Regions from separate parts of the Actinoplanes sp. CA-030573 genome, predicted to be linked through region 1. Evidence: riboswitches for the same ligand, from Rfam matches in the RefSeq annotation. Region 1 holds a riboswitch; the other holds the start of a gene.
The links. A riboswitch is a leader RNA that binds a small molecule or an ion and turns the genes downstream of it on or off. The one in region 1 is predicted to bind cyclic di-AMP.
Positions count from the first base shown of each region.

Region 1 (6,888 bases):
CCGGCGGCCAGGGCCGGGCGGTGCTCTGGCTGGCCGGCGGCTCGGCGTGGTGCACGGTCACCGACTCGGGCCCCGGCATCCCGGCGCACTACCTCCAGCAGCCCGAGGTGCCCGGCGCGTTCGAGGTCGGCGGGCGGGGCATCTGGCTGGCGCACCAGCTGTGCGACGAGGTGACGGTGGCCACTGGGCCGATCGGTACCACGATCGGGCTGCGCATCGAGTTGCCGCGCCGCGTGTGACCTGCGTGAAACGGTGATTTGAACAGCTTGTAAAGCGTCCGGAAAACGTGAAGCCGCCCTTCCGGACTCACCGCGAGCCGCATGCGACTACATTGGGCGCGTGCTCGGACTACCTCAGCATGTGACCGCATGCCTTTTTGATCTTGACGGCGTGCTCACGCAGACCGCCCTCGTGCACAATGCTGCGTGGAAACAAACGTTCGACACGTTCCTCGAGACGTGGTCGGCACAGCACGGGCAAGAATTCGTGCCGTTCGACTCCGGCGCCGACTACCACCGATATGTCGACGGCCGGCCACGCGCCGATGGCGTACGCACCTTCCTCGCCTCTCGCGGTATCACCCTGCCCGAGGGCAGCCCGGATGACGGTCCCGACCAGCTGACCGTGAACGGCATCGGCAACCAGAAAAACAACCTCGTCCTACAGAAGATTAAGGAGGGCGCGGTCCAGGTATACGAGGGCTCCGTGGAGTACCTCAAGGCCGCGCGCGACGCGGGGCTGCGCCGGGCGGTCGTCTCGGCCAGCGCCAACTGCAAGGACGTTCTCGAGGCGGCGGGTATCGCGAACCTCATCGAGGAGCGCGTGGACGGTGTGACCGCACGCGAGCAAAGCTTGCCCGGCAAGCCGGCACCCGACACTTTCCTGTACGGCGCGAAACTCCTCGGGCTTCCCCCCGAGAGCTGTGCCGTCTTCGAAGATGCTCAGGCCGGCGTTGCCGCAGGTCGAGCGGGCGGTTTCGGGATCGTGGTCGGTGTGGACCGCGTCGGGCAACGTGACGCTTTGCTCGAGCACGGGGCGGACATTGTGGTCACGGACCTGTCCGAACTCCTGACGCGCTGAACCCGCATCAGCGCTTAAATTCACGACTTTCTTTACTCATTCACGAGAGGCACCACCGTGATCCGTGAACGGGCATATCCCGTGGACCCCTGGCACATCCGGGAGACCCGGCTCGACCTGGACCTGCTGGCCCAGTCCGAGTCGGTGTTCGCGCTTGCCAACGGGCACATCGGGATACGCGGAAACCTGGACGAGGGCGAGCCGCACGGCCTGCCGGGTACCTACCTGAACTCGTTCTACGAGCTGCGCCCGCTGCCGTACGCCGAGGCCGGCTACGGATTCCCCGAGTCCGGCCAGACGATGATCAACGTGACCAACGCCAAGCTCATGCGGCTGCTGGTCGACGACGAGCCGTTCGACGTACGGTACGGCGAGCTCCGCTCCCACGAGCGCGTGCTCGACCTGCGAGCCGGCACGCTCGAGCGCACCGTCGAGTGGGTCTCCCCGTCCGGCCAGGCGATCCGGGTGCGCACCGTGCGGCTGGTCTCGTTCACCCAGCGCGCCGTGGTGGCGTTCCTCTACGAGGTCGAGCCGCTGGACGCCTCGGCCCGGCTGATCCTGCAGTCCGAGCTGGTCGCCAACGAGCAGCTCCCGCCGATGAGCAAGGACCCGCGCGTCGCGGCCGTGCTCGACCACCCGCTGCAGGCCGAGGAGATGCTCGAGCAGCGCACCGGCGGCCTGCTGGTGCACCGGACCAAGGCGAGCGACCTGCGGATGGCCGCGGCCATGGAGCACCTCGTCGAGGCGCCGGGCAAGCACGCGATCACCACCGAGGGCCACCCCGACTGGCTGCGCACGACCGTGGCGAGCAAGCTCGAGCCGGGACAGAAGCTGCGCGTGGTCAAGCTCGCCGCGTACGGCTGGTCCGGGAGCCGTTCCCTGCCCGCCATCCGCGACCAGGTGGGCGCCGCGCTCGCCAGCGCCCGGCTGGACGGCTGGGAGGGCCTCGTGGAGGCCCAGCGGGAGTACCTGGACGCGTTCTGGGACCACTCCGACGTCAAGGTCGAGGGCGACCCCGAGGTGCAGCAGGCCGTCCGCTTCGGCCTCTTCCACACCCTCCAGGCCGGCGCCCGGGCCGAGCAGCGCCCGATCGGCTCCAAGGGCCTCTCCGGCCCCGGCTACGACGGCCACACCTTCTGGGACGCGGAGACCTTCGTGCTCCCGGCGCTGACCTACACGCAGCCCTCGGCGGCCGCCGACGTGCTGCGCTGGCGGCACTCCACGCTCGATCTGGCCCGGGAGCGGGCGCAGACCCTCGGCCTGCAGGGCGCCGCGTTCCCGTGGCGCACGATCCGCGGCCAGGAGTGCTCGGCGTACTGGCCGGCCGGCACCGCGGGCTTCCACATCGGCGCCGACATCGCCGACGCGGTCCGCCGCTACGTGCAGGCGACAGGCGACTACGACTTCGAGCGTGAGGTCGGTCTCGAGCTGCTGGTCGAGACCTCCCGGCTGTGGCGGTCGCTGGGCCACCACGACCGGCACGGACGCTTCCACATCGACGGCGTCACCGGCCCCGACGAGTACACGGCCGTGGTCGACGACAACATCTACACCAACCTGATGGCCCAGCAGAACATGTTCAGCGCGGTGGAGGCCTGCAAGCGGCACCCCGACCTGGCCCGCAAGCTGGGCGTCGACGACGAGGAGATGGCGTCGTGGCGGGATGCGGCGGCGGCGGTGCACATCCCGTACGACCGGGAGTTGCAGGTCCATCAGCAGTCCGAGGGCTTCACCCGGCTCCAGGAGTGGGACTTCGAGAACACCCCGCCCGAGGCGTACCCGCTGCTGCTGAACTACCCGTACTTCGACCTGTACCGCAAGCAGGTGGTCAAGCAGGCCGACCTGGTCATGGCGATGTACATCCGCGGTGACGCGTTCACCCCGGAGGAGAAGCAGCGCAACTTCGCCTACTACGACGCCCGTACGGTGCGGGACTCGTCGTTGTCGGCCTGCGTCCAGGCGGTTCTGGCGGCCGAGGTCGGGCACCTCGAGCTGGCGCACGACTACCTGGGCGAGGCCGCCCTGATGGACCTGCACGACCTCCACCAGAACTCGCGTGACGGCGTGCACGTGGCGTCGCTGGCCGGCACCTGGATCTCGCTGGTCGCCGGCCTCGGCGGCATGCGGGACTTCAACGGCCAGCTGTCGTTCGCGCCCCGGCTGCCGAGCCGGATCAGCAACCTCGAGTTCTCGCTGTTGTGGCGCGGGCTCCGGCTGCGGGTGAATGTCACGGCCGACGAGGTGACCTACTCGCTGCGCAACGGCGGCGGCTCGGCCCGGCTCGTGCTGCTGCACCACGGCAAGGAGATCGAGGTCACCCAGGTCAAGCCGGTGAGCGTGCCGATCCCGCCGGCCGGACCGGTCGGCCCGCCGCCGACCCAGCCCGCGGGCCGGGCCCCGGTGCGCCGGGCTCCGCAGGACTGACCGTCAACGACAACGGCCCCCGCGGATATCGCGGGGGCCGTTGCCATGTCTGCTCTACAGCATCGAAACGTGCACGTGGTCCTTGTGGGCGCTGACGCCGTGATAGGTGTGCCAGTTACCGGTCGCCGGGAACCAGATCTGCTGATACCAGATGACGTAGTAGATGCCCAACCGGTCGGCGTTGCGGACCAGGAACGCCATCAGGTTGTTGCCGTAGTTCTTCATGTCGGCGTTGTGCGCGTTCGAGAATCCGCTCTTCTGCAGGGACCAGTCGCAGGCCCGGCCCTTCGGATGCTCGAACGGTCCGCCGTTGCGGTGACAGCCGACGAAACGATTGAAGCCGGCCTTCTTCACCTCTTGGTACATGTGCAACGTACGCGCGGTGATGCAGCCACTCGTGGTCGGATCGTTCACGGTGCATTTCTCCGGCGAGAAACCGCCCTCGGCATTGCGTGGCGCGGGCGCCGCCTGCTTGGAGACCGCGTCGACGAAGCCGCCGGTGAGGCTCTTGCCGCCGACCAACTCGAGCGCCTTCTCGGCCGAGGCCTTCTGCTTCTGCATCGCCAGCAGGTTGGTCTGCTGCGCCTTCACCTCGGCGTCGAGCGCGGCCTTCTTGCTGTTGACCAGGTCGATCGCGGCGTTGAGCTCGCGCAGCTTCCGGTCGTGCAGCGTGTTGATCTCCTCCAGCGAGACCGCCTTCTTGAGGAAGTCGCTCGACCCCTGGCTGCCGAGCAGGAAGCTGGCGGCGCCGAGGTGGCCGGTCTGGTACTGCTGGGCGGCGATCGCGTTGACCTCGGGGATCAGCGCGTTGCGCTTGGCCTCGGCCAGGTTGATCTCGACGGCCAGGCTCTTCTGCGTCGCGGTGGACTTCGTCACCGCCGCCTTGGCCTGCACATACTTGCGGTTCGACGACTCGAGCACGTCGTTCAGCGTCGCGTTCGCCTCGACGTCGTCGTCGCCCTCGTCAGGGATCGCGGACGTTCCTCCGCCTGAGCTCGACCCTTCGCCGGAGCTCGACGAGGACGAGGTGTCGGGGTCGGCGCTCGCGGGGGCGGTCGGCGCCGCCAGGAACGAGACAGCCACGAGCGGCGCCAGGGCGAGTGTCAGCCACCGGCGGGTTCGTACGGTCATCCAGCCAGGTTCCTTCCGGTTAACCGCCGACCGGGTTAGCTGACGGGTTCGGGACGGAAGCGATCCCTACCGCTCGCGCGGATTCACCCCAGGTGAGGAACATTTGGTTCCCCGGCTCGCCTCGCGGCGATTGGGCGGTGGTCTGCCGGCGCCTCGGGGGCGGCGCCTTCGGCGGCAGAGCCGTCGGAGAGTTTACCCGAGACTTGGGAACGCATCAGGGTCCGATAAACGTGAATGTGGTGAGCGGATAAGCACTTTCCGTAATGAGGTGACAAGCCGTTATCGGCCAATCGCACAGGGTACGAGATCTGTCGATCAATCGATGGCATGGGTATCGTCGGTCCCGATCCCCACCCGGGGATCGCCGCCTAATCGCCGCGAGGCGAGCCGGGGAACCAACCGTTCCTCTCAATGGGGTGAATCCGGAGTCACTTCCGGTAGGGAACTTCCGTCCCGAACCCGTCAGCTAACTCGGTCGGCGGCCGACGGAAGGAAACAGTGTGCGGCACCAATCTGTCCGCCGCCGATTAGCGGCGACCCTCGCCCTCCTGGTCGCTGCCGCCGGTCTGGCGTTCGCGGCCCCGGCCCACGCGGCGCCGGGCGACACCGGGGACGACGGCGAAGGCGGCTCCAAGTCGCTGATCCAGCAGCTCGAGGCGGCCTCCCGGGGCTACGTCCAGGCCCGGGACGCGCTCGCGGCCTCCAAGACCCGCCAGGCCCAGCTCACCGCCCGGCTCAAGCAGCTGGACGCCGAGCTCGCCCCCCGCCAGGCGGCGGTCGACGAGATCGTCGCCGAGGCCTACATGTCCGGCCGGCTCGGCCCGATGAGCGCGCTGCTCAACGCCGGCTCGGGTGCCGGCTTCCTGGACCGGGCCGAGATGCTGGAGACGGTCGGGGTCAAGCAGCAGGCCGCGGTCACCGACCTGCGGGCCGTCCGTGACCAGCAGGCCGCGGCCAAGCTGGCGATCGACGCCACCATCCGTGACCAGCAGAAGCAGGTGAACGTGATGGCCAAGCGCAAGGTCCAGGCCGAGACCGCGCTGAAGGCGGCCAACGCCGGCCAGGACGACCCGCAGCCCAGCGACGGCGGCAGCAGCAAGTCGGCGGCCAAGTTCCAGGGCGGCAGCGGCATGGTGGACGACCCGACCAGTGGCGGCCGCATCACCCAGCGCATGCTGTTCGCCATGCGGCAGGCCCAGGCCGACGGGTTCACGCACTACGTGCACTGCTGGCGCGAACAGAACAGCGGCGAGCATCCCAAGGGCCGGGCCTGCGACTTCGCGGCCGACAAGGGCGGTTTCGGCGGGGTGGCGACGGGCGCCAGCAAGACGTACGGGACGAACCTCGCGAACTACTTCATCAACAACTCGAGCCGGCTGGGCGTCCTGTACGTCATCTGGTTCAAACGCATCTGGCTGCCGTCGAGCGGCTGGAAGGCGTACACCCGTGGCAACGGCGATCCCTCGAGCGATCACACGAACCACGTGCATTTGTCGGTCATCTAGGGCGGTACGGGGCCTTCACTTCTTCACGAAGGCCTCGTACTCCTTCATCACGTCGTCGGTCGGGCCGTCCGCCTTGATCACGCCGCTCTCCAGCCAGATGCTGCGCTCGCAGGTGTCCCGGATCGACTGCTCGCTGTGGCTGACCAGGAAGACCGTGCCGGCCTCCGCCCGCAGGTCGCGGACCCGCTGCTCACTGCGCTTGCGGAACTTCGCGTCGCCGGTGGCCAGCGCCTCGTCGATCAGCAGCACGTCGTGCTTCTTGGCCGCGGCGATCGCGAAGCGCAGCCGGGCCGACATGCCGGACGAGTAGGTGCGCATCGGCAGCGAGCTGAAGTCACCCCGCTCGTTGATCCCGGAGAACTCGATGATGTCCTGCACCTGGCTCTTGACCTGGGCCGGGGACATGCCCATGGCCAGGCAGCCGAGGGTCACGTTGCGCTCGCCGGACAGGTCGTTCATCAGCGCCGCGTTCACGCCCAGCAGCGAGGGCTGGCCGGCCGCGTAGATCGCGCCGCCCGCCTCGACCGGGAGCAGGCCGGCGATCGCCCGCAGCAGCGTCGACTTGCCCGAGCCGTTCGTCCCGATCAGGCCGATGGCCTCGCCCTTGTACGCCACGAAGCTGACGCCCTTGACCGCGTGCACCTCGCGGACGGCCGCGCTCTTGGTCCGGGTGACGAGGCGCTTGAAGCTGCTCAGCGGCGAGTTCTGCGCGGCCGAGACCGAGCCGTGGATCCGGTAGATGATGTGC
Region 1 covers NZ_CP192038.1:422,354-429,241, forward strand. Annotated here, with positions in the region: gene ACQP2F_RS01980 (ATP-binding protein) at 1-239, shown strand, start outside; gene ACQP2F_RS01985 (HAD family hydrolase) at 340-1,080, shown strand; gene ACQP2F_RS01990 (glycoside hydrolase family 65 protein) at 1,138-3,504, shown strand; gene ACQP2F_RS01995 (coiled-coil domain-containing protein) at 3,559-4,635, opposite strand; cyclic di-AMP (ydaO/yuaA leader) riboswitch at 4,645-4,782, opposite strand; cyclic di-AMP (ydaO/yuaA leader) riboswitch at 4,991-5,132, shown strand; gene ACQP2F_RS02000 (coiled-coil domain-containing protein) at 5,136-6,140, shown strand; gene ACQP2F_RS02005 (ABC transporter ATP-binding protein) at 6,156-6,888, opposite strand, start outside.

Region 2 (6,888 bases), 4.2 Mb from region 1:
CCGAACTCGCGGCCGAACGAGCGCACCAGGTACGCCGGGTCGAAGTGCAGCAGCCGGGACGCCTCGGCCAGCGAGATCCCCGGCACGACCCGGTCCTCGAGCAGGTCACGCAGCCGGTGCGCGGGGGTGCCGTCGAGCCGGTCGGGCACGGTCGGGTGGCCGAGCCGCGCCCGCAGACGCTCGACGATCCCGGCCAGCCGTCCCTCGGCGCCGAGCTCGTCACCCGGCCGTCCGATGATCCGGTGCAGTCCCGCGATGGCCCGCCGCAGGGGCGCGTCGGCGAACGCGGAATTGTCGACCGTCGGGCCGATCAGCTTGTCCGGCAACTGGTCGAGCGCCAGATAAAGGACGCGCTTGCGCAGCCCGCCCGGCCCCGGAGAACCATTGTGCGGAACATGCGGCGGCAAAAGCGTGACCATTTCCCCGTACGCCGAAAGCTCGTGCCGATCGAGGTCGTAGCGCACGCCGCCCTCATCCAGGATCAGCAGCGTCCAGGTGTCGTGCGCGTGCATCGGATAGGCGTGCCCGGTCAGGTGCGCCGTGAGCACCTCGGTCACGCCGTCGAGGCGCGGCCGCCACGACGCGAGCTCGGCGCCGGCCACCATGTCAAAATCGTACAAGAGCCGGACGGGGCCGGAAGCGCACGATCGCTCGCATGCGTTTCGACACCAAAATCGCCGTGCTCCTGCGGGACGACCTGCTCACGTGGCAGCGGCTGAACGTCACCGCCTTCCTGGTCAGCGGCCTCGGCACGGTTGTTCCCGAGGTCGTCGGCGAGCCGTACGAGGACGCCGGCGACGTACGATACCTGCCGATGTTCCGCCAGCCGGTGCTGATTTTCGCGGGCGGAAAGGAACTGCTCACGGCCGCCCATTCGCGGGCGATCGGGCGCGGATTGCCGGTTGCGGTTTTCACCTCGGATCTGTTCACGACCGGCCACGACGCGGACAATCGGGCGGCCGTGCGCGCGGTCCCGACCGAGGCGCTGGATCTGGTCGGAATGGCGGTTTACGGCCCGCGCAACGCCGTCGACAAGGTGATGAAAGGCGCGGTGATGCACCCGTGAGGCCGGGCATGCTCCACACTTGTCGACGACGGCGCCTTTGATACCGGAGGGTGGGGCCGTGCGGGACATCGTGGACGGACTGATCGCGTGGCGAGCCGAGGGCCTCGCGTTCGCGGTCGCCACGGTCGTGCGCACATGGAACTCCGCCCCGCGCCCGCCCGGCTCGGCGATGGCCGTCAGCGAGCACGGCGAGGTGCTCGGCAGCGTCTCCGGCGGCTGCGTCGAGGGCGCGGTGTACGCCGCCGCCGAGGAGGTCATCAACACCCGCAAGGCGCAGCAGCACACGTACGGGGTGAGCGACGGCGACGCCTTCGAGGTCGGGCTCACGTGCGGCGGCACCATCGAGGTGCTCGTCCAGCCGTCTTCGGCGCTCACCGACCTCGACGACGTGCTCGCCGCCATCGCCGCCGGCCGGCCGGTCGCGACCGTGTCGACGGCCGGCAACCAGCTGGTGGTGTGGCCGGGTCGGGTCGCCGGCACGTCGGGCGAGTCCGGCGTCCCCGCCCGGGTCGCCGGCACGCTCGGCGATGCCGGCCTGGACCGCGCCGCCGGGCAGCAGGCGGCCGGCATGCTCTCGGCCGGGGTGACCGGCTCGGTCCGCCTGGGCTCGCACGGCGAGCAGCGCCGGGAGGACGTCGAGGTCTTCGTCCAGACGTTCCTCCCCCCGCCCCGCATGATCATCTTCGGCGCCATCGACTTCGCCGGCGCCGTCGCCCGGATCGGGCGCTTCCTCGGCTACCGCGTCACGGTCTGCGACGCCCGTCCGGTCTTCGCCACCCGCAAACGCATTCCCAGCGCGGACGAGCTGGTAGTCCAGTGGCCACACCGCTATCTGGAGTCCACGACGGTCGACGAGCGGACCGTGCTCTGTGTCCTGACTCACGATCCCAAGTTCGACGTGCCGCTCCTGGAAGTCGCCTTGCGCACCCCCGCGCGCTACATCGGCGTGATGGGCAGCCGCCGCACCCATTCCGACCGCCTGCGCCGCCTGCGCGAGGCCGGTGTCACCGAGGCCCAGCTGTCCCGGTTGTCCGCTCCGATCGGCCTCGACCTCGGCGCGCGCACCCCTGAGGAGACGGCCGTGGCGATCGCCGCGGAGATCGTCGCGACCGCCTGGGGCGGGTCCGGTCTGCCCCTCACCGGCCTCGACGCCCCGATTCACGGGTAGCCATCCGGTAGCGGCTGCGCGTTTCGCTGCCGGATCCGCGCCGAGGGCCCGATCGATTCCCTTGCCGCCACCGCGCTCTCCGGCGCGGCGGCCGCCATCCGCCGCGGGGACGCCGAGTCCCGCCCACCGCGCGGCGGACCATGACCTGTCTCCGATCGGAAACTTCAGTGGGCGGGAGCGGGGAACCCGATTGCGCCGGCTCAACGGCCGGCTTGGGGTGAAGTCGCCGTGCGCGACAGGCCGCCTTCAGGCCCAACCCGACAGCTAACCTCGCAGGCGGTTGAAGGACCAGGATCCCACGTGCCCGTCAAGGTCCGCTTCACCGTGCCCAAGTCCGTCACCGTGTGGGCGTTCGCCGCCCTGGTGTCCGCTTCCGCCGCCCTGCTCGGGGCCGCTCCCGCCGAGGCCGCACCGTCGCTCCGGGCGACTGCCCGAGCCGGGCTGACGACCGCCGCCACGGCTCCCGACCCCGCTGGTTCCGCGGGCTTTGCGACCAGCGCCGCCGTCGTCCTCGACGCCGCTGCCCCCGCCGCCCGCCGCGCCGCTTCCGCATCCGCTGTCCGCGCCGCCTACTCGCGCGCTCAGCTGCTGCGAATCCGCGGCACCCGGGTCACCGCGGTGGCGAGCGCCCAGCGCGGCAAGCCCTACCGCTACGGCGCCGCCGGCCCGCGCGCCTTCGACTGCTCGGGCCTGGCCGGTTACGCCTACCGCGCCGTCCGCGTGCGGCTCCCCCGCACCGCCAACGCCCAGTACCACGCCGCCCACCCGATCAGCCGCACCGCCGCCCGCCCCGGCGACCTGGTCTTCTGGCTGCAGGGCGGCCGCGCCTACCACGTGGCCGTCTACGCCGGCGGCGGCAAGGTCTGGCACGCCCCCAAGGCCGGAGACCGCGTCCGCCTGGCGAAGATCTGGGACCCGGCCCACGTCCGCTTCGGCCGCGTGGCGCTCTGACTAACCGGCCCGGTCACCGACCCCGGTGGCCGGGCCACGCTCATACCGAACGCCACAAGCCCGCCGCGCCGCACACGCCCGGCACCCGCGCACGCCCGGACGCCCGGCCGCACTCCCCATTGCCCGCCGCACCGCACACGCCCGGCACCCGCGCGCACGCCCGGCCGCACCGCCCATTGCCCGCGGCGCCGCACACGGGGCCGCCCCTCACTTCTGCAGGACGGCGTCCTCCGAGCCCGGCGCCGGACGCTCTGCTTCCTCCCTCGCCTCGTCCCTGCCGTACATTTCCGACTTTTCCGGGCGCTGCCGCCACGACGCGAGGCGGTCGAGGGCCACGATCAGGGCGCCCAGCACGCCGAACTCCACGCCCAGCTGCAGGAACTGGAGACCGACCCAGCCGTACCCGTGCCCGGCCGGGTCGAGGAAGAAATACGGGTAGCGCACCGGCGCCACCGGGAAGAGGGCTCCGCGCAGCTCGATCAGGACGCCGTAGCCGAGCGGGTAGGCGATCCAGAGCGGGATGTCCCGCCAGCGCACGACCCGGTGCGGGCCGAACGCCACCCAGTCCACCAGCACGAGCACCGGCACCACGTAGTGCACGAGGAACAGCGACCAGTTCGCCAGCGCGGTGGACTGGTCGGCTGCGGCCAGGCCGGGCAGCGGGTTGGCGCCGTGGCTGAGCAGGAAGTGCGAGATCAGGCCGGTGATCAGGATCCACAGCGTGACGGCACCGCGCCAGCGTGGGGCGGGCGGGTCGACGGTGGACCGCTTGACCATCCAATACAGAGCGCCGACGAAGTACGCCAGGACGATCAGGTTGCTCTGCGCCGTGTAGTAGACGAGCCGCTGCTCGTTGAGCAGCAGCCCGGCCACCCCGCAGACGACGATGAGCGCGCGCAGCCCGAACTGCGGCGTGCCGTAGATCCTCATAGTTCCGCCTGATAGGCCAGCACGCCCCGGTTGACCGCCTTGATCGCCTTGCGGGCCGCGGACCGGACGCCCTCGGACGCCGCCGGCGCGTCCTTGACCTGGCCGAGCAGGTCGAGCACCTGACGCGCCCACCGTACGAAGTCACCCGCCGGCATGTCGGCGTCGTAGTTGTGCCCGCTCGCCAGCACCTGGGCCAGCGGCTCGCCGCGCGCCCAGCGGTACATCGGCCAGACGAACCCGGGGTCGGGCTCGCGGGTGAGCTGGAGGCCGTGGTCGGCCTCGTCGGCGGCGATCTCGGCCCACAGCTTGGTGCCGGCGTCGACGGCCGCCGTGATCGGACCCTTCGGCACCGAGGCGCGGTCGTCGCCCTCGCGGCGCGACTCGTAGAGCACCATGGACACCGCCGCGGCCAGCTCGTCGGGCTCGAGCCCCTCCCACACGCCCTGGCGCAGGCACTCGGCGACCAGCAGGTCGGCCTCGGACCAGATGCGGCCCAGCATGCGGCCGGCCTCGGTGACGTCACCGGCGGGCGAGAGGTAGCCGCGGTCGCGCAGCACCGCGCACACCTGGTCGAACGTGCGGGCCAGCGAACCCGTACGGCCGGCCACCTTGTCGCGCAGGGCGTCGGTGTCGCGCTGCAGGCGGTGGCGCCGCTCGGCCCAGCGGGCATGCTCCTCGCGCTCCGGGCACGCATGGCAGGGGTGCTGGCGCATCTGCACCTTGAGCAGGGCGATCTCGGCGTCCTCCCCGGTGTTGCCGCCGCCGCGCCGGCCGCGGCGGCCGCTGCCATGACGATCGAGGCCGGTGGCGGAGACCTGGGCGGCGAGGTCACGGCGGGCGGCGGGCGAGCGGTGGTTGAAGTGCTTCGGTACGCGGATGCGCTCCAGCACCTCGGCGGCGCCCGGGAAATCGGCGGGGCTGACCCGGCCCGCCCAGCGATCCTGGGTCAGCACCAGCGGCCGCGGCTCGCCGAACCCGCCGGTCGGCGCCTCCAGCACCACGGCCAGCCCGGCCCGCCGGCCCTGCGGCACCCGGATCACGTCGCCGACCCGCAGCCGCTCCAGCGAGGACACCGCCGCCGCCCGGCGCTGGCTGGCACCCTGCCGGGCCAGGGCCTTCTCCCGATCGGCGATGGCGACCCGGATCGCGAAGTACTCGTCGAAGTCGCCGTGATGGCAGGCGGCGTCCTCACCGTACGTCTGCATGGTGTCGATGTTTCTTTGCACCTGACGCGCCAGCCCGACCACCGACCGGTCGGCCTGGAACTGCGCGAACGAGGACTCCAGCAGGTCGTGCGCCCGGTCGGCGCCGACCGAGCCGACCAGGTTGACCGCCATGTTGTACGACGGGCGGAACGACGACCGGAGCGGGTAGGTGCGCGTGGAGGCGAGGCCGGCGACGTGCCGCGGGTCGACCTCGGGACTCCAGAGCACGACCGCGTGGCCCTCGACGTCGATGCCGCGACGCCCGGCCCGTCCGGTGAGCTGCGTGTACTCCCCCGGGGTCAGGTCGACGTGGGCCTCGCCGTTGAACTTGACCAGCCGCTCGAGCACCACGCAGCGAGCCGGCATGTTGATGCCCAAGGCGAGGGTCTCGGTCGCGAACACCGCCTTGACGAGCCCCCGGACGAAGCACTCCTCGACGGCCTCCTTGAACGCGGGCAGCATGCCGGCGTGGTGTGCGGCGACGCCCCGCTCGAGCCCGTCCAGCCACTCCCAGTAGCCCAGCACCGAGAGGTCCTCGCGCGGGATGCCGGCCACCCGCGCGTCGGCGATGCGGCGGATCTCGGCGCGCTCGTCGGAGTCGGTGAGCCGCAGTCCCGCCGACAGGCACTGCTGGACGGCCGCGTCGCAGCCCGCCCGGCTGAAGATGAACAGGATCGCCGGCAGCAGGCCACCCCGCTCGAGCCGGTCGACCACCTCCGGTCGCGGCGGTGGCTGCCAGCGGCGGGACCGGCCGCGGAAGCCCGGGCCGTGCGCACGGTCGGTGAGCTCGAGCCGGCGCTCCATCTCGCGCGTGTAGCGCAGCAGCTCGGGGTGCACGTCGTGCTTGCGGGCCGCGTCGGCGTCGTGGAACAGGTCGAACATGCGCCGGCCGACCAGCATGTGCTGCCAGAGCGGGACCGGCCGGTGCTCGCTGACCACCACCTCGGTCTCGCCGCGCACGGTGACCAGCCAGTCGGCGAACTCCTCGTAGTTGCTGACCGTCGCCGACAGCGAGACCAGGGTCACCGACGCCGGGAGGTGGATGATCACCTCCTCCCAGACCGCGCCGCGGAACCGGTCGGCGAGGTAGTGCACCTCGTCCATCACCACGTACGCCAGGCCCTTGAGGCTCCCCGAGCCCGAATAGAGCATGTTGCGCAGCACCTCGGTGGTCATCACCACCACCGGCGCGTCGCCGTTGATCGCGTTGTCCCCGGTCAGCAGACCGACCTTGTCGGGACCGTAGCGCTCGACCAGATCGTGGTATTTCTGGTTGGACAGCGCCTTGATCGGCGTGGTGTAGAAGCACTTCCGCTCGCCGGCCCGCAGCGCGAGATGCACGGCGAACTCCCCGACCACGGTCTTGCCGGCGCCGGTCGGCGCGCAGACCAGCACGCCGCTGCCCCGCTCGAGCGACTCGCAGGCCGAACGCTGGAAGTCGTCGAGGTCGAAGCCGACGTCGACCATGAAATCCTCGAGCGCCGGGAACTGAGCCCGCCGTTTGGATCTCGCATACTTCTCGGCGGGACTCGTCATGACCACAAGGCTAGTTCGTGGGTGTGACAACT
Region 2 covers NZ_CP192038.1:6,171,997-6,178,884, forward strand. Annotated here, with positions in the region: gene ACQP2F_RS28540 (helix-turn-helix domain-containing protein) at 1-605, opposite strand, end outside; gene ACQP2F_RS28545 (DUF2000 family protein) at 656-1,066, shown strand; gene ACQP2F_RS28550 (XdhC family protein) at 1,125-2,234, shown strand; cyclic di-AMP (ydaO/yuaA leader) riboswitch at 2,381-2,528, shown strand; gene ACQP2F_RS28555 (C40 family peptidase) at 2,535-3,185, shown strand; gene ACQP2F_RS28560 (Pr6Pr family membrane protein) at 3,393-4,115, opposite strand; gene ACQP2F_RS28565 (DEAD/DEAH box helicase) at 4,112-6,856, opposite strand.
Region 2: it holds a riboswitch for cyclic di-AMP, as region 1 does, so the genes downstream of both, ACQP2F_RS28555 (C40 family peptidase) here and ACQP2F_RS02000 (coiled-coil domain-containing protein) in region 1, are expected to answer to the same signal.